2 regions of the Dethiothermospora halolimnae genome follow, and region 1 is predicted to be linked to the other one. Evidence: predicted binding sites of a transcription regulator. Region 1 holds the regulator's gene; the other holds the start of a gene.
What was found. The regulator HrcA, encoded in region 1, represses chaperone genes, less so after heat shock. The targets are predictions, from matches to a motif close to ATTAGCACTCNATANTATNGAGTGCTAAT.
Positions count from the first base shown of each region.

Region 1 (13,182 bases):
CCCTCTCCCCTTCATATTACTCTCTAATCTTTATATATGATATTACAGGATAATGATCTGAATAATCTACCTCTTTTACTTTATAATCTAAGATTTCATAATTTTTATCTGCAAATATATAATCTATCCTTTTTTTATGCTTCTCCATAGTTATGGTATGACTATATCTATTGTCAACCGTATTAGCCACGTCGTTAATACTTTTTTCTAAATCTAATATATTGTTATTATAATCAACTTCATTTAAATCTCCTATTAAAATAGTATTATTTTCATATAGTTTCAAATAGGAATTCAATACTTTAAACTGACTATCCCTCTCCCAACTATTTGTTCCTAAATGAGTAACTAAAAAATTTAACTTAGTCTTATCTAGTAGTATCTCCGCTATAAGTAATCCTCGGTTCTCTTTTCCGTCCATTTTTATATTATCCCATTTTATTATTGGATATTTACTTAATACTGCATTACCATACTTCCCATATAGAAACTTTTCATTACTACCAAAGGCGTAATACATAGATAAACTATTTGCAATCTTTTTAGCCTGATCTTTAAATCCTGACCTAAGCATATTTTTATCAACTTCCTGAAGTCCTAATATATCAGGATCTTCCTTTTTAATAAATTCAATAATATTATCTAATGTATATCTCCCATATCTATCCTTGCCATGATGAATATTGTATGTCATAACCTTCACTACTTTTATATCCTCATACTTTTCATCACTAGTATTAATCTTTTTAGTATAAGGTATTGTTGATATATCTATGAACCCATTATTAACTCCATTTGCCAAAACCCTTAACTTATCATTAAAATTAAATTTTACATTATCAGTTGATATAATGAATTCATTATATTGAAATCCTTTAAAACTAACGATTCCATAATAATCTCTGTAAATAGACGCCTTTATATTGCCAGTTTTTGAATAAATTTCGCATGTGATTTTCGTTACGTTTTTAGGAGCTAATATCTTTAAAATCCCTTTATCTCCATTTTTTATGGCTTTAAGTTTTATATTCCCCTGAGAAAAAGTTATTGTTAGATATCCGAAAAAAATAGAAAGAACAAAAACTACCATAAGAGATAATATCATCTTCTTTTTCATTAACTCTTCCCCCTTAATTATAAACGATTATAGCTAATATAAAATAGATTTGTTATGTACTATACATTTCATTGACTCAATTGTCACTATATATGTATCAAATATCAATATGAAATATATTAAATTTTCTTAAATTTCATAATATAATGTTATCATGTAACTTATTATGATTCAATTAGTAATAATTTCTTAACTATTAGAACAAAAGGGACTTTGTCGCTTCTTTGTTCTGTGCAGATTACAGAGATTGGGGACAAAAAAGCAAAAAACCTAGATACATAGGTATCCAGGTTTTAATCTATTTTAAATACTGCGCTACTATTTTACTAACTAAGTTACCATCGGCTTTACCCTTTACCTGTGGCATAACCTTTCCCATAACTCTTCCCATATCGCTAACAGTATTCGCACCGACTTCATCAATAGCAGCTTTAACTATCTCATCGATTTCTTCTTCTGATAATTGTTTAGGTAAATATTCAAGTAATATTTCAATTTCTGTTTCAGTAAGTTCTATTAAATCATCTCTTTGTCCTTTTTTAAAATCTTCTAATGCATTTTTCTTTTCTTTAACTTGCTTTGAAACAACCTCAATAACTTCTTCATCAGTAAGCTCTATTCTTTCATCCACTTCTTTCTGTTTTATAGCTGACCTTACCATAGTTATAACATTTTTTCTTACTTTGTCCTTTTTTTTCATTGAGGTTTTCAAATCATCCATTAGCCTTTTCTTAAGGGACATAAAGTTCACCTCTTATCTTATTATCTTCTTTTATTTTTCCTTCTAGCCGCCTCAGACTTTTTCTTGCGTTTAACACTAGGTTTTTCATAATGCTCTCTTTTTCTTGCTTCAGATAATATACCTGCTCTTGAGCATTGTCTCTTGAACCTTCTTAGTGCTTGCTCTAAAGATTCATTATCTTTAACTTTTATTTCAGCCATCTGTGTATCCCTCCCCTCTTTCACTAAAAGGACAATACAATATAAAATGAAATAAGTGGAATATAGCACTAGACTATTATACATTAAATAAAAACTAAATGCAAATGTTATTTTAGCCCGGTGGCCATTTTAATTGTCTTCCACCTAGTAAATGGTAATGTAAATGGTTTACTGTTTGCCCTCCATCTTCACCACAATTATTAACTATCCTAAAACCTTTCTCATATAAGCCTTTGTCCTTAGCTATCTTATTTATTACAAGATGAATATGAGATACCAAATGGCTATTATCATCATCTATCTCCTTTACAGAAGATATATGTCTTTTAGGAATAACTAATATATGAACAGGTGATTGTGGGTTCACATCGTTAAAAGCAACGACCTTATCATCTTCATATACTTTTTCAGATGGTATTTCCCCATCTACTATTTTACAGAAAATACAGTCAGACACCCATTTCACCTCCTAACTACTTTACTTATTATATATATTCAATATAAAAAATATAATTCCTCTATTTAATTATTATTTCTCCTAACAATCCATCTTCTTTTATATCCTTTATTTCAACTTGTATTATTTCTCCTTCAAAGTCATTTTCAGATTCTGCTAAAACAGTAATATAATTGGTGGTGTGACCTATTATATAATTAGATTCTTTATTATATCTATTTTCAAATAAGACCCCTACTTTTTTACCAATAAATTTTGAGTTAAAGTTTTTAGTAAGATTATCTCCTAAATCTATAAGTTTTTTACTTCTATCATTTTTAACATTACCATTAACTTGATTTTTAAATTTGGCAGCAGGAGTTCCTTGTCTTTTAGAGTATTTAAACACATGTATTTTGGAAAAGCCTATATCTTTAACAAACTCATAGGTTTCATTAAACTCTTTATCTGTCTCTCCTGGAAAACCAACTATTATATCGGTTGTTATGGCAACATTATCCATATATTTTCTAATTTTTTCTACTATACTTTTATACTGGGAAGTAGTATACTTCCTATTCATTCTCTCTAATACGGTATCGCTACCACTTTGAAGAGATAAATGAAAATGATCACAAACCTTTGGTAATTTTACTAATCTTTCCATAAATTCATCAGTAATTATTGTAGGTTCTATTGAACTTAATCTAATTCTCTCAATTCCTTCTATTTTATGAACTTCTTCAATTACATCAATTAATCTTATATCACCTAAATCTTTTCCATAAGAAGCCACATGTATACCCGTTAATACTATTTCTTTAAATCCATTATCTGCTATTCTTCTAACTTCATCTAAAATTTTATCCAAATCTCTACTCCTAATAGGTCCCCTAGCATATGGAATTATACAATAGGAACAATATCTATTACATCCCTCCTGTATCTTTAAGCTTGCCCTTGTTTTCCCTTTAATCTCCGCTATGGATAAGTCTTCAAATTCTTTTACATCCATTATACTTTTAACCACATTTATTCTCTTATTCTTCTCCTTAGCTTCTTCACATAAGTCTACAATCTTATTTCTATTATTGGTACCAACTATCACATCAACTTCAGGTATATCTAAAACTTCATCTGAAGATATTTGGGCATAACACCCAACCACTGCTATTATTGCCTCGGGATTTTTCTTTTTAGACCTTCTTATAAATTGCCTTGATTTTCTATCTCCTAAATTAGTTACAGTACACGTATTTATCACATATACATCTGCCTTATCAGATGTATTTACTATCTTATATCTTCTTTTTTCAAAAATTTCCATCATAGCTTCAGTCTCATATTGGTTAACTTTACAACCTAGAGTATTAAATGCTACAGTTTTCATTATATCACTCCTAAATCTCCAAGGTCATATAATACCATGCCTGCTGTTATCATCCCTGCAGTTTCTGTTCTTAAAATTCTTGGCCCTAAACTTACAATTTCACCACAAGCCCCTTTAAGTAATCTTATTTCTTCTTCTTCAAATCCACCCTCTGGCCCTATGATAATATTAATTTTATTCCCTTTAAAGTTTTGTAAAACTTCTTTTAGCCCTTTTTTATCTTCATTTTCATAGGGTACTATCGTAAGGCTATCTTCATCAAAACTATTAACCATGGTATCTAAATCGATAATATTATCAATTTTAGGTATGATTCCCCTGCCGCTTTGTTTTGCAGCACCTTCTATTATTTTTTGCCATCGCTCTAGTTTCTTTTCTTCCTTTTTGTTATTATTGATTTTAACAACACACCTATTGGTTTTTATGGGTACTATCCTAGTTACCCCTATTTCTGTTAACTTTTGTACTATTAAATCCATTTTACTTGCTTTAGGTAACCCTTGATATAGAGTTATATCTATATTAGGTTCAGATTTTGAATTTCTTTTTCCAATTATATTGACTTTGACTTCTTTATTATCTATAGAATATATTTTACAAATATATTCAGTTTTATTGCCATCACATACTAATATTTCATCATCTATATTAAGTCTTAAGACATTTTTAATATGTTTTAAGTTATCTTCAATTATAGTAATGGTATCTTCTTTTATATATTCTTCATCCACAAAAAATCTATGCATTACATATTACCTTCTTTTTTGAAACTATAGAAGCCCATTCTCCCTTGGTTTCCACTTGTAAAATATCCATATTTTCCTTTGCTAAAGCCTCTTTTACTAAATCTATCTTTTCTAATATTATTCCAGAAGCTATAAATAATCCATCATCTTCTAAAAACCTTGGAATGTCTTTAACAAGTTCAACGATTATCTCTGCTATAATATTTGCAACGATTATATCAGCTTTTTCATTAACCACATCTAGCAAATTTCCATGTCTAATTTCAACTATATCATCCACATTATTTAACTTAATGTTTTCATTTGATACATTTATCGAAACCTCATCTAGGTCAATACCTATAACATTATGAGCGCCTAGTTTAGCCCCAGCTATAGATAGGATTCCTGTACCACATCCAACATCAAAGACTTTATCTTTATTTTTTATATGTTTTTCTAATTGTTGTATGCACAAAATAGTAGTTTCATGGGTTCCTGTTCCAAAGGCCATACCCGGGTCTAATTCTATTATTAACTCATCTTCCTTTTTATTATATTCTTCCCAAGTAGGCTTAACTACAACCTTTTCACCAATTTTTTTAGGTTTATAGTATTTTTTCCAGCTGTGGGCCCAGTCTTCTTCATAAACCTCTGAAGTAGTAACCTCTCCTAAACCTTTATCAAGATTATATTGGGGTATTTTTTCCACATTTTGTCTTATTAATTCAATTTTATCAATTAAATCTTCACTTTCTGGGAAATAACCCTTTACTATAACCCCTTCATAGTTTTGCTCTAATAAACTGGGATCAATATAATCCCAATCCTCTTCAGATTTTCCCTCGATAATTAAATCATTAGGATCTTCTATAACAAGACCTCCTACACCTACTTCATATAATATGTTTGAAACAGCCTCTACCGCCTCTGTTGTAGTCTTAATTTGGACCTCAATCCACTTCATAGATATTTCACACCCTTTTATACGTTTTTGTTAACTAGTTGGGGGATTATGAATCCCCCAACAACCAATCGAGGATTATTATAAATCCCAAACAACTAATCGGGGATTATTATAAATCCCAAGCAACCAATCGGGAGATTACTAAATTCCTAAGCAATTTGGAATTTAAATCCCTCTAATAGTTAATAGAAAATTTAAAATAACTCAACAAAATAATTAAAGGCTATATATGCCAGTCCTAGCTTATTATACCCTATATACCTTTAAAAAACCACTTTCTTATGAAAATAATCACTCCATAAATCTTGGAGTGATTATTTTATCCACCAAAGGCATCCTTCATCTTATTAAAGAATCCTTTTTTATTTCCTGCAGCATCTTCTCCAGAAGCCTTAGCAAATTCTTTTAATATTTCCTTCTGTTTATCATCAAGTTTTGTAGGAACTTGAACCTTAACCTTTACATATTGATCCCCTCTACCATAACCTCTAATATGGGGGATCCCTTTACCTTTAAGTCTAAATACTGTTTCTGACTGGGTACCTTCTGGTATCTTATACTTCACTTTTCCATCTAGTGTGGGTACTTGGACCTCTGCTCCTAGGGCAGCCTGAGCAAAACTTATTGGATACTCACAGATAACGTTAGTCCCGTCTCTTTCAAATATTTCATGGGGAGCCACTTCAATATATACATACAGATCTCCTCTAGGGCCTCCCTTTTCTCCAGGTTCTCCTTCTCCCCTTAAAGGTATTACAGAGCCATTATCTACCCCTGCAGGAATTTTAATATTTAAAGTTTTAGTTCGTCTCTCTTTACCGCTACCATGACACTTTGTACATGGTTCATCTATTATTTCTCCCATTCCATCACATTTGTCACAGGTTCCAACCCTTACAAATTGACCAAATGGTGTTTGCTGTGCATATTTTACTTCACCGGAACCACTACATTTATCACAGGTTTTTTTAGAGCTTCCTGGTTTGGCACCGGAACCATTACATTTAGAACAATCCTCAGTACGTTCTATTTTTATTTCCTTGTCAACACCGAAGGCAGCATCCTCAAACTTAATTTTTACTTTATATTTTAAATCAGCACCTTTTTTAGGACCTGATCTTCTTTTATTACCTGAAAATCCTCCCCCAAACATATCAAAGATATCATCAAAAATATCACCGAAACCTCCGCCAAATCCTTGGCCGCCGAAGCCTCCTCCTTGTTGTCCATCCATTCCTGCGTGTCCGAATCTATCATATCTACTTCTTTTTTGTTCATCACTCAGAACTTCATATGCTTCATTAGCTTCTTTAAATTTTTGTTCGGCTTCTTTGTTATCAGGGTTTAAATCGGGATGGTATTTCTTGGCAAGCTTTCTATATGCTTTTCTTATCTCATCTTTACTGGCACCTTTGTCAACACCAAGTATTTCATAATAATCTCTTTTACTCACCTTTTCACCACCTTTCAATCATTTCATATATCTTCCCTGTATAAAACTATCATAAAAATAACCAAAAATCAAAGCTAAATCCAAAGGATTTAGCTTTGGTAAATATTATTTATCTTCATCATCATCTACTACTTCATAATCGGCATCTACCACATCATCATCTTGATTTCCAGAAGGATTTCCTTCATTACCAGCAGTGGCTTCACCTTGTTCTGCCGATTGCTGATACATTTTTTGTGATAATGTATGGAATTCATTTGTCAATTCTTCTGTTTTCTTCTTGATTTCTTCTATATTATCCCCTTCATAAACTTTCTTAAGTTCATCAAGTTTAGATTGAACTTTAGCTTTTTCATCATCACTAACTTTACCTTCTAACTCTTTTAATGTTTTTTCTGTTTGATAAATCATTGACTCTGCATTATTTTTAACTTCAATAGATTCTTTTTTCTTTTTATCCTCTTCAGCAAATTTCTCTGCTTCTTTTACCTTTTTCTCTATTTCATCATCAGATAAATTAGTTGATGCTGTAATAGTAATTTTTTGTTCTTTTCCTGTTCCTTTATCCTTTGCAGAAACATTCACTATACCATTGGCATCTATATCAAAAGTAACTTCGATTTGTGGAACTCCCCTTGGTGCTGGTGGAATTCCTGTTAACTGGAATCTACCTAATGTAACATTATCGCCTGCCATTTCCCTCTCACCTTGAAGAACATGTATATCAACAGCCGTTTGATTGTCGGCAGCAGTCGAGAATACTTGACTCTTCTTAGTAGGTATAGTAGTATTTCTTTCTATCAACTTAGTAAATACTCCACCTAATGTTTCTATACCTAAAGAAAGTGGCGTAACATCTAGTAATAATACATCCTTAACTTCTCCACTTAACACTCCTGCTTGGATAGCTGCTCCCAATGCAACACATTCATCAGGATTAACACCCTTGTGGGGATCTTTACCTATTAATTTTTTAACCTCTTCTTGTACTGCTGGTATTCTAGTTGAACCTCCAACTAATATAACTTTATCTATATCTGATGGACTTAACTCAGCATCCTTTAGAGCATTTTTTGTTGGCTCTAATGTTCTCCTAACTAGGTCTGAACTTAATTCCTCAAACTTAGAACGCTTTAAGTCCATATTTAAATGCTTTGGTCCCTCTTGGGTAGCAGTAATAAACGGTAGATTTATATTAGTTGACATTACAGTGGATAATTCCTTTTTAGCCTTTTCAGCAGCTTCTTTTAATCTCTGTAATGACATCTTATCTTTTCTTAAATCTACTCCATTTTCCTTTTTAAACTCTTCTGCTAGGTAATCTATTATAACTTGGTCAAAGTCATCTCCACCTAAATGATTATCTCCCTTAGTTGACACAACTTCAAATACTCCATCTCCTAAGTCTAATATGGAAACATCAAATGTTCCTCCACCTAGGTCAAATACCATTATTTTTTGATGTTCTTCTTCTTTATCTAAACCATATGCTAAAGATGCTGCAGTTGGCTCATTTATAATTCTTTTAACATTTAATCCCGCAATTTTTCCAGCATCCTTTGTAGCCTGTCTTTGACTGTCTGTAAAATATGCCGGTACAGTTATAACAGCATCAGTTACTTTCTCTCCTAAATAATTTTCAGCATCTGACTTAAGTTTTTGTAATATCATAGCTGAAATATCTTGAGGAGTATAATCCTTACCATCAATTACCTCTTTATGTTCAGTACCCATATGTCTCTTTATTGAACTAATTGTTTTATCGGGGTTTGTAACAGCCTGTCTTTTCGCCGTTTCTCCTACTAATCTTTCACCATCCTTAGTAAAGGCTACAATTGATGGTGTAGTTCTATTACCTTCTGCATTGGCAATTACCGTAGGTTCTCCACCCTCCATAACTGCCACACATGAGTTTGTTGTACCTAAATCAATACCAATAATCTTACTCATATATATACCTCCTTATGTATTTAGTTTGATACTTTAACCATACTTGGTCTTATTACTTTATCTTTTAACTTATAACCCTTTTGAAATACTTCTAATACTATATCTTCTTCATGATCCTCTGAGTCCTCTCTAGCCACTCCATGATGAAGATTAGGATCAAACTTTTCATTTAAAGCTTTGATTTCTTCTACACCTATGCTCTTTAATGTATTTATTAATTGGTTGTATATCATCTCTACCCCTTGATACAATCCTTCTTTACTTTCTTTTTCTGCTGATAGAGCCCTTTCAAAGTTATCCAATACCTCTAGCTGCTTAATAACCAATTCCTCATTAGCATAGGCATATATTTTTTCTTTCTGTTCCTCTGTTCTTCTTTTATAGTTGTTAAAGTCTGCTTGTAGTCTTAAAAACCTGTTATTTAATTGTTCTAATTCCTGTTGCATTTTCTCATACATTTCCTTATAATCTTTATCAGTATCCTTAACTTCTTCTTCCATTTCCTCTTTTACTGCATCAAGATTACTATCTACTTTTTCTTCATCCTTTATATCTACCTTTTCAGTATCATCATGTTTCATAATATCACCTCACTCATTTAAACTCAGAAGCAATTACCAACATTATATAGGTGCAAGATTATATCTCACACCTATTTGGTAAAGTTATCTGTTATTATATCACCTAAATCCATTGCTATAGATTTAACAGTGGATATTACCTTTGAATATTCCATACGAGTTGGACCTATCACACCAATTTTACCTATGGTTTTACCATTTACTCTATATGTAGCTGTTATCAAGCTACATTCTTTTATTTCATCATAACAGTTTTCTTTACCTATCTTTATTTGAATATCATCAAAACCATCATTTAAAAGTATATCCAATAAGGATGATTTATTTTCAATAAAAGAAATAAAGGATTTTGCCTTGGATATATTATTATATTCAGGGAAATTAAATATGTTAGTAACACCTTCTGAATATATGGTTTCTTTCTTTATATTGTCCAATGATTGGTTTACCAATGGAATCAAACTTTCAATGGTTCTTTTATAGTTATACATCTCTTTAATTAGTCCAGACTCTACCTCTTTATAAAGACTTTCTATAGGTTTGCCCTTTAGTTTTTGATTAAGATATTTAGAAATTCTAGTAAGTTGATTTTCTGATAGATTTTCCTCTACCCTTAACATAGTATTTTTAACTACATCAGACTCGTTAACTATGACTACTAAAACCCTAAAATCATCAATGGGTATTAGCTCTATTCGCTTTAACTTGCTTTGCTTTACTTGAGGTGCTATAGCAAGGGACGTATAGTTAGTAACCTTCGACAAAATCTTAGCAGCATTTTGAAGAACCTTATCTACTTCATTGATTTCTGTTAATAAATCTTTCTTAATATCTTTTCTTTTTTTCAATACTATTTCACTTGATTTCATTAGGTTGTCAACATATAACCTATATGCTTTGTCAGAGGGTATTCTTCCTGCCGATGTATAAGGTTGCAATAGAAATCCTAGATCTTCTAAATCTGACATTTCATTTCTTATAGTAGCGGAACTTACCCCCAAGTTATATTTTTTTGATACAGTTCTTGAACCTATAGGTTCAGCACTGGTTATATAACTATGGATGACTGCTTGTAAAACCTTTAATTTCCTATCATCAAGCTTCATGTTATCACCCCAGATAATTACAGGAATTAACACTTACAATAACTTAACTTTGTTTTTATTAGCACTCTTGTATGTCGAGTGCTAATGTTTATGTCTTTAAATTATCACTGATATTCTATTTTGTCAATACCTTTTTCAAAAAAGTTCTTTTATTTTATAATTATACTTTTACATAAACTCTACAAATACTCTATTACTTAAATCTAACCCTTTTCTAGTAAGTTTAATATTCTTGTTATTAACTTTTATTAATTTCTGGTTCTCTAATTTTTCGATCTCTTTTGACCATATTTCTTCTAAGTCTTTATTAAATATTTTTTTAAATTCCTCTTTATTAACTCCATTTATAAGTCTTAATCCCAATATCATATACTCTGATCTTTTTACATCAGTGCTTATATACTCTTGTTCACAAATGGGAAATTGATTATTGTCTATAGAGTTAAAATATTTTTCAAAGTCAATGTGGTTTCCATATCTCTTATCAAAAATATTGGAATGGGCTGATAAGCCCACACCCACATAGGGTTTAAGCTGCCAATAAAAGAGATTATGGGTACATTGATAATCTTCCTTGGAAAAATTAGATATTTCATAATGTTTATATCCATTTTTTTCTAAAAAATCTATAGCTTTATGATACATATCCCTTTCATCCTCCTCATTTGGAAGATTTAGCTTTCCCTTCTCATATTGATGATAGAAGGGAGTGTTTTCTTCTAGTTTCATACTGTAAAAGGAAATATGCTCTACACCTAATTCAACTACTTCCTCTAAGGTTTTCAAAACATCATCTATAGTTTGATCTGGCAAGTTAAACATAATATCAACATTTATATTATTATATCCATATTTTCTGATTAAACTATATGTTTTTATAAAGTCTTCCTTTGTATGAATTCTACCTATTTTTTTAAGTAACTTATTATCCATTGACTGAAGCCCTAGACTTATTCTATTTATTCCTATGGCTCTATAAACTTTGAGCTTATCTTCGGTTATAGTCTTTGGGTTAGCCTCTATAGTTATTTCTGATAGAAAGTTAGTATTAAATTTATTATTAATATAATCTAATACATCTTTAATGTATTCAGGATTTATTATCGATGGTGTTCCACCACCTATGAATATGGTTTTTATAGAATAATCATTTAACTTTTCTATATACATATCTAGTTCTTTTTTTAAATATTTTATATATTTGTCGACTAAATATTCTTTGTCTGCATAGGAGCTAAAGTCACAATAATAACATTTGCTTTGACAGAAGGGAATGTGTATATATAGAGCTATTTCTTTCATTATAATTCACCTCATTTATTTTAAATAATAAATAATAAAGAATAGAGAATAGTTATGGTTATTTTACTCACTATGGTCGTAAAATTTCATTAATAGAACAAAGGCACCGTCGGTGCTTCTTTGTTCAGTGCAAAGAGCAAGCATAATATCATTATGCAAAAATAAAAGCAGCTAGGCTGCTTTTATTTGTCATCGTCAAATTTTAGTACTGCAAGGAAGGCCTCTTGGGGAACCTCCACGTTACCAACTTGTCTCATTCTTCTTTTACCCTCTTTTTGTTTTTCAAGTAATTTTTTCTTTCTTGAAATATCTCCACCATAACATTTTGCCAACACATCTTTTCTAAGGGCTCTAACAGTTTCCCTTGCTATTACCTTAGAACCTATACTAGCCTGAATTGGTACGGCAAACATATGTCTTGGTATAATTTTCTTTAATTTTTCAACTATCATTCTTGCCCTCTCATAAGCCTTATCTCTATGAACTATTAGGGAGAAGGCATCTACCAATTCTTTATTAATTAATATATCCATTTTTACTAAATCCGATTGTTTATATCCTTTTAATTCATAATCAAGGGATGCATAACCCCTAGTTTTTGATTTCAATGCATCAAAAAAGTCATATATAACTTCATTTAAAGGCATTTCATAATGCATAGATACCCTAGTTTCCTCAAGGTATTCCATGTTCTTAAAAGTTCCCCTTTTATCTTGGCACAGTTCCATTATAGGACCAACATAATCAGTGGGTGACATAATACTTACATCAACTATAGGTTCTTCCATATATTCTATCTCCGACTGTTCTGGTAAGTTTGTTGGGTTTTGTATCTCTACCATTTCCCCATCATTTTTCTTAACTTTATAAACAACACTAGGTGCTGTGGTTACAATATTTAAACCAAACTCCCTTTCCAGTCTTTCTTGAATAATCTCCATATGCAAAAGACCTAAAAATCCACATCTGTAACCGAAACCTAAAGCAACCGATGACTCAGCTTCAAAGGTTAAGGCTGCATCATTTACATGTAACTTTTCAAGGGCATCCCTTACATTGTTATACTCTTCCCCCTCAGCTGGATATATACCACAATACACCATGGAAGTAACTTCCTTATATCCTGGAAGAGGTTTATTTGTGGGGTTTTTAGCATCAGTTATAGTATCCCCAACAGTTGCATCCCTTACATCCTTCATACTAGCCGATACAT
Region 1 is NZ_JBAKFX010000002.1:118,075-131,256, forward strand. Features, by position in the region: gene V6137_RS01545 (endonuclease/exonuclease/phosphatase family protein) at 17-1,117, opposite strand; gene V6137_RS01550 (GatB/YqeY domain-containing protein) at 1,416-1,859, opposite strand; gene rpsU (30S ribosomal protein S21) at 1,880-2,059, opposite strand; gene V6137_RS01560 (histidine triad nucleotide-binding protein) at 2,172-2,516, opposite strand; gene mtaB (tRNA (N(6)-L-threonylcarbamoyladenosine(37)-C(2))-methylthiotransferase MtaB) at 2,578-3,885, opposite strand; gene V6137_RS01570 (16S rRNA (uracil(1498)-N(3))-methyltransferase) at 3,885-4,631, opposite strand; gene prmA (50S ribosomal protein L11 methyltransferase) at 4,624-5,577, opposite strand; gene dnaJ (molecular chaperone DnaJ) at 5,897-7,030, opposite strand; gene dnaK (molecular chaperone DnaK) at 7,136-8,980, opposite strand; gene grpE (nucleotide exchange factor GrpE) at 9,001-9,561, opposite strand; gene hrcA (heat-inducible transcriptional repressor HrcA) at 9,633-10,667, opposite strand; gene hemW (radical SAM family heme chaperone HemW) at 10,836-11,969, opposite strand; gene lepA (translation elongation factor 4) at 12,152-13,182, opposite strand, start outside.

Region 2 (13,182 bases), on a different contig from region 1:
GTATCAATGGGACTTGGCAATGCATCAGCTGTTATGATAGGAAATGCTCTGGGTGCTAATAAAAGAGATAGAGCGATAAGGTATGCTAGAAAGTTTTCTATAATAGGACCTATTATTGGAATAGTCACAGGAGGACTATTGATTTTACTATCACCTTATATATTAGTGCTATTTGAGAAAACTCCGGAGGTTTATATACTGGCAAAAAAAATATTGATAGTTATGGCTTTAGCTATGAGTATTAGAGTGTTTAATACAATATTAGTCGTAGGAATCCTAAGGGGTGGGGGAGATACATTTTTTGGATTTTTATTAGAAACCGGTAGTGTTTGGTTGATAGGTGTTCCGTTGGCATTTTTAGGGTCTTTGGTATTCAAGCTTCCCATATATTGGGTAATAGGTCTTGTATATTTAGAAGAGGTGGTAAAGGCCATAGTAGGTATACCGAGGCTCATATCTAAAAGATGGGCTAATAATGTGGTTGATCATATATAAGAAAGAAGGAGATTATATCCTTCTTTTTTTATACTTAAAAAGGAATATTTGATACTTATATAGAAATATAATAATTAGACACTCTAAATAAAAGGGAGGTATTTTCATGGAAAAGTTAAAACTAGATGATTTTATTAATTATACGTTTTTATCAGGAATTAAGTTTTCAAATAATGGGGAGTATGCTTGCTTTATAAAGCATAATACAGATTTAGAAGATAATAAATATTTATCAAATCTTTGGATTTATAATGTATCAGAGGATAAATATTTTAAGTTAACATCCTTTAATGAGGAAAGTGATTTTATATGGTTAGATGATAATGAGCATATATTATTTCCAGCAACTAGGGATAAGAAAGATAAAGAAAGAAAAAAAGAAGGGGAAGAATTCACCCAGTATTATAAGATAAATATTAATGGGGGAGAGGCTGTAAAGGCCTTTAAAATACCTAGAAGTGTAACCGGAATAAATCCAATAAATGGAAGTGAGTATCTAATCTCTGCAAGTTACAATAGTTATAATAAAGAATTAGATGGTTTAACTGAAGATGAAAAGGAAAAAGAATTAAAAAGGAGAAAAGAGGAAAAGGATTATGAAGTAATAGATGAGATACCATTTTGGGGAAATGGAAGGGGTTTCACAAATAAGGTGAGGAATAGATTATATATATATAATTCAAAGGATAATAGTATAAATGAAATAACCGATAAATACACAGGTGTTGGTAGTGTTAACCTAAATGAAGACAAAACAAAAGCTATATTTATAGCTTCAAGATATAAAAACAAAATGGAATTAACCGATGATATGTATATATATCACATCGATAAGGATAAGTTACAAAATATATCCCCATATGATAACTTTAGTTATAGTTATGCTAACTTTATAGAAAACAATATAATATTTACAGGTAGTGATATGAAAGGTTATGGAGTTAACGAAAATGAAAAATTCTATAGACTAGATTTATCTAATAAAGAAGTAGAGTGTATAACTAAAGACTTTGACCGTAGTTTGTGGAATTCAGTGGGAAGTGACTGTAGATATGGTGGTTCTCAAGTTAGAAAAGTAGATAATGGGTACTTATACTTTACAACAACTGAAGGATATATGTCATACTTAAATAGAATCAATATAAATGGTGATATAGAAAGGGTTATAGATAATAATGGAACTGTAGATGGATTTGATGTTGTAGATGGAAATATAATATATATAGGATTTAATGGAACTAACCTACAGGAGATCTATAGTAAAGATAAAAAAGTAACTGATTTTAATGATGGAATAATTAATAATAAAAATATTATAAAGCCAGAAAAGGTTACTGTTGAAAATGATGGAGTTAGTATAGATGGATGGATATTAAGACCTATAGATTTTGATAAAAATAAAAAATACCCTGCTATATTAGATATTCATGGTGGGCCAAAAACAGTATATGGGGAAATATTCTATCACGAGATGCAATGCTGGGCAAATAAAGGATATGTTGTATTTTTCTGTAATCCCAGGGGCAGTGATGGAAAGGGAAATGAATTTGCCGATATAAGGGGAAAATATGGAACAATAGACTATGATGATATAATGAAATTTACCGATTATATTCTTGATAATTATAAATTTATAGATAAAGACAATGTAGGAGTAACCGGGGGATCCTATGGAGGATTTATGACAAACTGGATTATAGGCCATACAGATAGGTTTAAAGCCGCAGCATCCCAAAGAAGTATATCAAACTGGATTTCAAAATTCTGCACCACTGATATAGGATATTATTTCGTCCATGATCAAGGGGGCTCTACACCTTGGGAAGATCAACAGAAACTTTGGGAACATTCGCCACTAAAATATGCAGATAAAGTGAAAACCCCAACACTATTCATTCACTCGGAAGAGGACTATAGATGTTGGAGTCCAGAAGGATTTCAAATGTTTACAGCATTAAAATACTTTGGTGTTGAGTCAAGGCTATGCTTATTTAAAGGGGAAAATCATGAACTAAGTAGAAGTGGAAAACCGAAACATAGGATAAGAAGATTAAAGGAAATAACAGATTGGTTTAATAGATATTTAAAAAATCAATAAATCTTTTGTATCCATAATAAATATTTATGGAGTTTTCTATTGACAAATCCTTTGTATAATCATAGAATGTTATTGCAAGATAAAACTTAATAATGGTGGGTGAAAATCATTGGAGATATCCGTTAGGGATAACCGTAGGAGAAAAAAATAAATTTATGCTAAGAATTTATTTTGAAGCTCTCAGGTCATTACAATGATTTGACACAACCCTGGAGAGACCCTTACATAAGGGCATCGACGAAGAAACTTGTTTTCTAACAAGGAAACTTTCAGATAAAAGGACAGGGAATAATAAGCATTAGTTTTACTATGCTATTATTCCCTGTCTTTTTGTATGTAAAAAAATAAAAGACTGGAGGGATATTAATGATAATTATTAAAGGAATGGGACTATTAATATTAACACTTATTTTATTTTCAGGATTTAGTTTAAAGGCACCAAAGGGAAATAAAGCAATGTCAGGCCTGGCAAATGCGGCGGTAGCAACTTTTTTAGTTGAGGCTATTCATAAATATATAAATGGAGACTTTTTAAACATAAAATTCTTGGGAGAAGTTGGAAGTGCATCGGGAAGTGTAGGGGGAATAGCAGCCACAATATTAGTATCCCTTAATATGGGGGTGAACCCTATATATGCCGTTACAGCAGGAGCGGCAATGGCAGGCTATGGAATACTTCCAGGATTTATAGCAGGATATGTGGTTGGACTAATAGGACCAATACTTGAGAAGAGGTTACCAAAGGGAGTAGATGTAATCCTAGGAGCATTATTAATAGCTCCTATAGCTAGAATAGTAGGATTTGGTTCAGCTCCAGTAGTTAACTCTACCTTAAGTAATATAGGAAATATGATAGTGGTGGCATCGGAACAATCACCCTATTTAATGGGATTTTTACTAGGGGGAATAATGAAGATGATGTGTACGTCACCATTAAGTTCTATGGCATTAACTGCAATGTTAGGACTTAGGGGATTGGCAATGGGTATCGCATCAATAGCCTGTGTAGGAGGTTCATTTACAAATGGTTTAGTATTTAAAAGACTAAAATTAGGGGACTCATCAAATGTATTGAGTGTTATGTTAGAGCCATTAACTCAAGCCGACGTTATAACCCAAAACCCAATGCCAATATATTTCTCTAACTTCATAGGAGGGGGATTGGCAGGATTGTCAGCGGCATATTTTAATATTATAAATAATGCTCCAGGAACAGCATCTCCTATTCCGGGGCTTATAGCACCCTTTGGATTTAATGATCCTAAAAGTGTAATATTTGCTATTTTCTTTGCAATAATAGGTGGAATAAGTGCTGGATTAGTTGGATCAACTATATCAATGGCAATAAGGAGCAAAAGAAAAATTACAAGGGCAGTAACATCTAAATAGTAAAACATTGAAACGATTTGGACGTTCAGTTATTGATGAATTTTTAGTAATTTGGTATTGAGCGGTTTTTAATGATTTGGTGTTAGGAGATTGTTAATAATTTAGTGTTAGGAGATTGTTAATAATTTAGTGTTAGGAGATTGTTAATAATTTAGTGTTAGGAGATTGTTAATTGTTTGGTTGTTGGGGGATTCGTAATCCCCCAACTTAAATTTACAAAGAATATTTTCAACAAAAATTAAATATCTATATAATAAACCTATTTTATTACAAATAATAAACTTTTGTTAAATATTCTGAAAAATCAACAAATACATTAGAAAAAGTTATATAATAGAGTTAGAAAAGTCAATAAATCTTCTTAGGAGGCTTGCCATTATGTTAAATGGGAAAAAAATCAGAGAGCTTAGAGTAAACCTAGGTTATACAGCTAAGGATGTTGAGACTTTAACTAAAAGTGGTAAATACCATACGTCCATATCAAAATCATATTTAGAAGAACTAGAAAGAGGAGATAAGAGGAATCCAAGTTTTACAAAGATGGAAGTCTTAGCCAATATATTATGTTGTAAATTAGATGATTTAGTTTTAAGATAAAATTCTTTAGCATTATGCTAAAGAATTTTCTGTTTTATATATGTGGAATAAAAAGCTCCATTGTGTTATAATCTTGATAGGAATTTTCAAGTAGAGGGGGAATAACCATGTTTAAATGGAGAGAGAATTTTAGTTGTAATATAAAAGAGGTTGATAAACAACATAAATACTTATTTCAATTGGGAGAAAATCTACATAATATAATAAAGACTAAAGATGGTTTAGACCATTACGATGAAATAATGGCCATATTTAAAGAACTAGAAGAATATACTATATATCACTTTGATTATGAAGAAAGGCTAATGGAAAAATATAATGTTAGTGATATAGAAGCCCATAAAGAAGAGCATAATTTATTTGTAGAAAGGATAAAAGAAATTCAAAGTCAAGATGTGGATTTGAGACAAGATAAAGTTGTTATGGATACGCTTATGTTTATAGCCGATTGGATAGAGAAACATATATTAAAGTCAGATCATAAGTATAAAGACTTTTTAAATGAAAAGGGAGTTTATTAATCAATGGCTTTGCCATTGATTTTTTTGTTAAAACACTTATTATAGATAATAGTTAATAAATAATAAACAGTAGATTAAGAACGTAGGGACTGGACATGTCCAGTCCTCCCACCGTATGAAGAGGTGGAAAAAGGGACTTATAGAGAATAGTGGAGAGATAAGAGAGGAAAGATAAAATATATATAGTTAATAGTTAACAGTTAATAGATAATAGTCAAAAGATTAAAGGTCTAGGAGGATTATATTGAAAGGGAGGATCTAATGGTTAAGAAAAATGAAGTTATAGAAATAGAAATAGAAGATGTGTTATTTCCGAATAAAGGTATAGGATACATAGATGATAGGAAGGTAATAGTTAAAAATACTATAAAAGGGCAAAAGGTAAAAGCCAGAGTAAAAAAGAAAAGAAAAAATAAAATACAGGCTAATCTTTTAGAAGTTACAGCTAAATCTCCAATAGAAAAGGAAGCGGTATGTGAACACTTTGATACCTGTGGGGGATGTTCATATCAAACTATTCCCTATGAAGAACAATTAAATATAAAATCAAATCAGGTTAATAAATTACTTAATGAAGCTGGAATAGAAGACTATGAATATTTAGGAATAGAAAGCAGCCCAAATGAGTATCAATATAGAAATAAAATGGAATTTTCCTTTGGAGATATAGAAAAAGGAGGTCCACTATCTTTAGGGATGCATCAAAGGGGAAAATTCTATGAAATAGTTACAGTGGATGGGTGTCAAATAGTAGATGAAGACTTTACTAAGGTTTTATCTACGGTACTAGAATATTTTAGAGAAAAGGAAACTCCATTTTATCATAAAAAGACCCATAAGGGAGTATTAAGACATTTAGTAGTGAGAAAGGCAATAAAAACTGGAGAATTATTAGCTAATCTAGTTACAAGTTCCCAAGAAGAATTAGACTTAACAGAGCTTATCAATAGACTTAAAGCCATAGAATATGATGGGGAGTTAAAAGGCTTTTTACATACAATAAATGATGGTCTTGCAGATGTAGTAAAAAGCGATGAAACTAAAGTTTTATATGGACAGGACTATATAACTGAAGAAATATTAGGACTTAAATTTAATATATCGGCATTTTCATTTTTTCAAACTAATTCACTAGGTGCAGAAAAGCTATATAGCATAGTTAGGGACTTTGCTGGAGATACAGATAATAAAACTATATTTGATCTATACTGTGGAACCGGAACTATAGCCCAAATAATGGCTCCAGTGGCTAAAAAGGTTATAGGTATAGAAATAGTAGAAGAAGCAGTTAAGTCAGCTAAGGACAATGCTAAGTTAAACGATTTAGATAACTGTCACTTTATAGCAGGAGATGTTATGGAAAAGGTATCAGAGATTGATGATACACCTGACCTAATAATCCTTGATCCTCCAAGGGATGGGATACATCCAAAGGCTATAAATAAAATAATAGACTTTAATCCAGAGGTATTTGTTTATGTATCCTGTAAACCAACATCCTTAGCTAGGGATTTGCCGGTATTTGTTGAGAGGGGATATGAGGTAAAGAAGGTTAAGTGCATGGATATGTTTCCCCATACACCCCACGTTGAGACCGTTTGTTTGATAGAGCGGGTTTAGAAGGATTTTTATGTTCCCTCAGACTAATAGGTTTGAGGGATTTTTATTTAAGGGTTCTATTAAAGTACGGAAAAAATGGGTATAAAATTTAAATGCCTATTAAAATAAATCGAAAATATATTGCTAGTGTATTATAGGGAGAAAGATTAAAATGACAAAACCAACTTATGATAAATACTATAAAGAGAAGAATTATTTTGGTGAACCCTATCTAGGGTTAGTGGAGTTTTTTAAAGAATATGAACCTAAAGGTAAGGTTTTAGATTTAGGATGTGGTCAAGGTAGAGATGCATTATTTTTAGGTAGATTAGGCTATACAGTAAAAGGAATCGATATTTCAAAAGTTGGTCTTGACCAAATGAATCAAATAGCTAATAATGAAAATCTAAAGGTTATAGGGGAAGTTGGAGATGTATATACTTACCCAATATCATCTGAGTATGATTTAGTGCTTCTTGATTCGATGCTGCACTTCTATAAGAGTGATATAAAGAAGGAAACTAATTTTATAAAACGTGTGGCTTCAGAATTAAAAGTTGGAGGGGTATTATGTAACTTTATGATTAAAGGTGCAAAGAGGGAAAAACATTTAAAGAGTATTCTAAAGGATATAGAAGCAGATTGGAAAATTCTAAGTGACAATTATACGGATTATCCGGAGGCAGATTCACAATTTCATATGTATATAATTAAGAAAATAAGAGGTGAAAATATGGATAGTTTATAATTAATTAGGCAGTAAAAATTTCCCCATGGTAGAATAAATAAAATGAAACTGGAGGATTATTATGCCTAGTAAAGGTAAAAAGAAAATCATTATGGTCATTTTAATATTAGCTTTATTAATAATTATAGTAATTGATCGACTTGAAAATTTTCAGGTCGCATACGACAAAGAGATGGAAATCAACTTTACCAATTTAGGTACAAATCTTTCAGGGTCTTTGTATCTACCAGATACACCGCCACCTTATGATGTAGTATTTTTTATTCATGGTGATGGACCTCAAGATAGAACTTTAAATGGAGGCTATGCCTTAATTATGAACCATTTACTAGATCAGGGGATCGCTTGTTTTTCATATGATAAAGCTGGGGTTTCTAAATCCGAGGGTAACTGGCTTAAACAAACCATGAAGGATCGCAGTAATGAAGTTGAAGCAGCCCTTAAGGTTCTAGAAAATAAGGTATCTATAGAAAAGAAAGGGGTCCTGGGATTTTCTCAAGGAGGATGGGTCATATCAGAACTTTCTAAGTCAGAGGCACCTATAGACTTTATTGTTATTGTTGGTGGAGCCATTGATTGGATGGATCAGCATATATATTATGAAACAAAAGTGGCCGAAAGAAGAGATTATACAGAAAAAGAAAAGAAAGACTATCTGTCCTATGTAAAAACTTATGATAAATTCATTGTCAAAAATGACTATAAAGGCTATGTAGATTTTGTTTTAAATCATGACTATGGAAAAACCATGAGTAAAGAGCGTTTTCACTTTGCCCATTTAAACTTAGATGCCAATGCCACTAAAGGTATAAAAACCATGACAGTTCCTTTTTTAGGTATGTTTGGGGAAAAGGATCAAAATGTGGATATTTATGAGAGCTATAAAATTTATGATGATACATTTAAAGCCATGGGCAAGGAAAACTATGAACTTTATATTTTTCCAGATGCCACCCATGAACTATTAAAAAGTAAGTATCAAGACAAGGAACACCTTCTTTTACTCCACAGTTTTCTTATTGGGGAAAAGATATATACAAGGGAGTTTTTAGATACTTTAAGCAACTGGATAAAAGGGTTGCCTTAGAAAGGGATTTGTAGGAATATTTTCTGTAACCATTTCATCTTTAAATATTGAAGAGGCAGTATATAACATGATGCAGGGCAAGGTGATGGAGAAAATATTATAATATAAAAGGTGTTTATAGTTAAAGTTGTCTTTGACAGTTTATAAATTCTAAACTTTGTGTTTCAGGATATATATATTAGAAAATCAAGGAAAAATCAGTTTACAGGAGTTATAAAAAGTGATATAATTAAGAAAATTCTGAAGGAGGAAAGTAAGTTATGAAACCAGTTAATTGCTAATATTAATTTATTTGAAATTAATATATATTTTATAATGAGTTTAAATTTGCCTAATTATAGTTAGGTTTTATTGTTATGCTCTTTATGGAATAAGGCAATTTAGAAGGTAACTTACTTTACTGAAATTCAAGTTTATAATTTATAAGAGATTCTAAATAACTTAAGGTCAAAATATAATGGTATAATAGTATGTTGTTATTCATACATATACTCTTACTTGAGAGGATTTTGGATAGATTATAATACTAATTGATTATTTTAGACTGTAAGAAGAAACTATCTTCTTATGGTCTTTTTTTATTCTTAAATTTAGGCATTCGGAAAAAATAATAAGTCAGTATGCTAGTCTATTTTGCATTATACTGCGTCGGCAGAACACGCTGATAGTCCACTATCAACGAATTCTACCTCCTTGTCTAATACAAAATATCCGTCGTATCTTTGACTTATTATTTTCTTCCCAACACCTTAACAGTAATAAATACCTTCTTCGCCTATCTGTAAATAGCATTATTTAAATTATGGATGAAAGAAGGTGTTAATATGCATGAATTATCATTAGACGGTGTGAAAAAATATATGGATGCAACCCTTGTTCTTAGGAATGTTTCATTTCAAGTTAGTGAAGGAGAAAGAGTAGGCATTATAGGCCAAAATGGAGGTGGCAAGACTACGATTCTTAAGTTAATTGCAGGCATCATAAAACTTAGACATTGTATAGGGTATCCCTATGCCCCGATACCTCCTGGATATGATGAGGGTTGGGTTAAGATTTCAAAGGGTACCAGATGTGCTTATCTTGAGCAAATGCCTGAATATCCAGAGGGTATAAAGGTGATTGAAGTTTTAAAGATGGCTTTTAAAGAGATCTGTAGTATAGAAAAAGAAATGCGACAATTAGAAGAAAAGATGAAGGTGGTAACAGATAATCACCTTGAAAAAGCTTTAAAGAGATATAGTCATTTAATGGAGTTATATAAGATAAAGGGTGGCTATGATACCGAGGAAAAGTTAAGTAGGATTATCACCGGACTTAATTTTGATAAAAGTTTTTTAAATAAGGATTTTAGTGTGTTAAGTGAAGGTGAAAAAATAAGAGTAATTTTAGGGAAACTTTTGATTGATAATCCAGACGTATTACTTTTAGACGAGCCTACAAACCATCTAGATATGGAGTCTATTCAGTGGCTTGAAAGTTATCTTCGTAGTTATGATGGGATTGTAATTGCTGTTTCCCATGATAGATACTTTTTAGACAATGTAGTAAATAAGATTATAGAAATAGAGGATAAGGAGGCCATAACCTACAATGGGAATTATTCTTCTTATTTACGCCAAAAGGAAGAAAATATGAGAATACAATATGAACACTTTAGAGAACAGAAAAAGAAGATAAATTCCATGGAAAATAAAATAAAAAAACTAAGAGATTGGGCCATGAGGGCTGATAATAATAAGTTCTTTAGAAGAGCAGCAAGCATAAAAATAAAGCTTGATAAAATGGATAGAGTGGACAAACCAATTTTTCAAAAACGGAATATGAAACTTAATATCGAAACTACCCATAGATCGGGAAAAGAAACCGTCAAGGCAATTGGGCTATCTAAAAAATTTAAAGATAAAGTGATTTTTAGGGATGCAGATTTGATGGTTCGTTTTGGTGAAAGGGTCGCCCTAATTGGTCCCAATGGTAGTGGAAAGACAACTTTTTTAAAGATGCTGCTAGGCAAGGAAAAGCCAGATGAAGGACTTGTGAAATTAGGGGCTAGTGTATCACCAGCCTATTTACCCCAACAAATTACTTTTTCAAATGAAGAGCTTACTATACTGGAATGCTTTAGGGAAGATATTTTTATACCTGAAGGGGAAGCACGGGAATACCTATCTAAATACATGTTTTATGGAAAAGATGTATTTAAAAAGTTAAAACACTTGTCAGGGGGAGAAAAGATAAGGCTAAAGCTTGCCCAACTTTTATACAAAGATATAAATCTATTAATATTAGATGAACCTACAAATCATCTAGATATTGACTCCATTGAGACATTTGAAGAAGCTTTAGAAGATTTTAATGGTACTATACTTTTTATATCCCATGACAGATATTTTATCAATAAAGTGTCTGAAAGGGTCATTGCTATTGAGAATAATGCCTTTAAAAGTTATCTTGGTAATTATGACTATTATAAAAGTGTAAAAGAACAGTTGAAGCTGAAATTTCATGAAGGGTAGTAGAAAGGTAGGTTTCAGAGATTAATGTAAGGGACAGTTCATTAAAAAATATTAAGTATATAATATTAAAGTTTTCACATAAGATCATCTCTAAAAACGAAAGGTAATATTACGTAGGTAGCATATAAATTTTTATAATGAACTGTTCCTAATAAAGCAACTCTTTGACACTTGCTTTTATGTCAATAAAAGCAAGTGTCAAAGAGTTGCTATTTAGTGTATAGCTAAAAACTTTGCTAAAATAACAGACGATAAAATAAAGGAGTACTCTATTATGAATAGTAAAAAGCAAGCTATAGACTGGAATGATATCTTGACATATATTCACAAGTAGCATAATATAAAATATAACAACAATATATGGTATATTATAACATATATTGAATGATTTTCTGTTAATTATTATTGTTGATATTGGAAAAACATAATTTCATTTTGGGACAAAGAATAAATAAAAAAATAGGGGGATATGTATGGAAAGGGCCAATAACATAAATTACTTAATCAAAAATGTCTCATCCAAACAAGAACTTAAAAAAGCACTTGATTTCTTTAAAATGATTTTTAAGGGTATGTCTGTTGTCAATAATCCAGAGTATTCCTTTAAAAAATGGGAAGAACGGATGGAAAATCACGGTGATTTGATGTTGTATGCAAGTTTAGACAATGAAGTAATAGGTATTGTTTTTGGTAGCATTCATGATGACCACAGTATTACCATTAGGGCGGTGGCTGTGCATGAAGATTATAGGAGTATGGGAATAGCAAAAAAGATGATCTTTCTCCTTGAGAAACGGGCGATACATTATGGCGTTCACTCCATTACCCTTGGTGCAGTTGAATCTGCAGAAAAGTTTTATAGCAAACTTGGGTATACAGGATCATTGTTAATACAATCTCAAATACATAGTATAGATCAACTGCTTTCATTGAACAATAGATATAAGGTTAAATTCACAAATATCTATGACGGTAAAGTTAGTCAGGTGTGCTTGGAATTGACGGAACCAGATAGAGCTTTACAGAAAGAATATGAGGCCACTTTTCCAGGATGCTATACTCAAATGATGTATTGGAAAAATATTGGGACTATAAGTTGAAATCTGGTGTTGATTTAAGTGATAGATTTTAAGAATACCCTTCTTCCAATAAACCAGTGGGTTCTCACTACATCAGTTTTGTCTACTTAAGTCATGTGGAGATGTGGGTACTAATTTTTAAAAATAATAAGGTGTAGTAATCATTAAGCAGGCTATTAGCCTGCTTAATTTTATAAATATGTAAGATGTAATTATAAATAAAAATATAAGCTTAAGACTACAGTTTATCATTAGAATAAGCTCAAGGCTGGAAAAAAATTATACAAATTTAAAAAAATAACAATAGTCATACATTGACAAATGATAGAGTATAAAATATAATAGCAATCATTACATATTATAGTATATAATGAATAATTTTCTGTTAATTATTATTTTTAGTATTGGTAAAATATAATTTCATTTTGAGTAAAGGACAAATAAAAAATAGGGGGATATATATGGAAAAATCAAAAATAACTAGTTTTGAAATCTTAAAATTAGAAAAGCAATTAGATCAGGGAAATAGAGAAGCTCTAGAACAGTTTTGGAGTAATATTGAGGAAAAGGGGTCACCTTTGATAGAAGATATAAAGGAAGATCCAGATTATCATTTAGTTACCTTTATATATAAGGGAGATGACAAGGTAAAGAATGTCTTAGTTATACCGGAGATGGAAGACTGCATGTTTTTAAACTATAAAATGGAAAGATTACTAGATACAAACCTATGGTATATAAGCTGTATAATTAGGAATGATATACGTCTTCAATATAATTATTCTGTTAATGATCCACTAGATGATGACTGGGATAGCAGGTTTGAAAACTTACAACATGATGAACTTAATAAAAACTTTCTATATGTGGTAGATGAAGACGATGGTGATGATGAAATATTATCTTATGTTGTAATGCCAAAAGCTGATGAGCATATTTGGGTTAAGGAAAATAATCATATATCTAAAGGAAAAATAATGGAATATTCCCTTGAAAGCTCGAGACTAGAAGCGAGTCGTAGAGTAAGGGTTTATACGCCCCATGGATATAACGAAG
Region 2 is NZ_JBAKFX010000054.1:11,736-24,917, reverse strand. Features, by position in the region: gene V6137_RS16800 (MATE family efflux transporter) at 1-495, shown strand, start outside; gene V6137_RS16795 (alpha/beta hydrolase family protein) at 602-2,593, shown strand; glycine riboswitch at 2,793-2,888, shown strand; gene V6137_RS16790 (PTS sugar transporter subunit IIC) at 2,960-3,982, shown strand; gene V6137_RS16785 (helix-turn-helix domain-containing protein) at 4,361-4,579, shown strand; gene V6137_RS16780 (bacteriohemerythrin) at 4,687-5,100, shown strand; gene rlmD (23S rRNA (uracil(1939)-C(5))-methyltransferase RlmD) at 5,362-6,720, shown strand; gene V6137_RS16770 (class I SAM-dependent methyltransferase) at 6,872-7,447, shown strand; gene V6137_RS16765 (alpha/beta hydrolase family protein) at 7,509-8,534, shown strand; gene abc-f (ribosomal protection-like ABC-F family protein) at 9,359-11,047, shown strand; gene V6137_RS16755 (GNAT family N-acetyltransferase) at 11,521-12,147, shown strand; gene V6137_RS16750 (alpha/beta hydrolase-fold protein) at 12,588-13,182, shown strand, end outside.
Region 2: a site for HrcA is predicted at 2,672-2,700, ahead of V6137_RS16790 (PTS sugar transporter subunit IIC). Genes of this name have one in related genera too.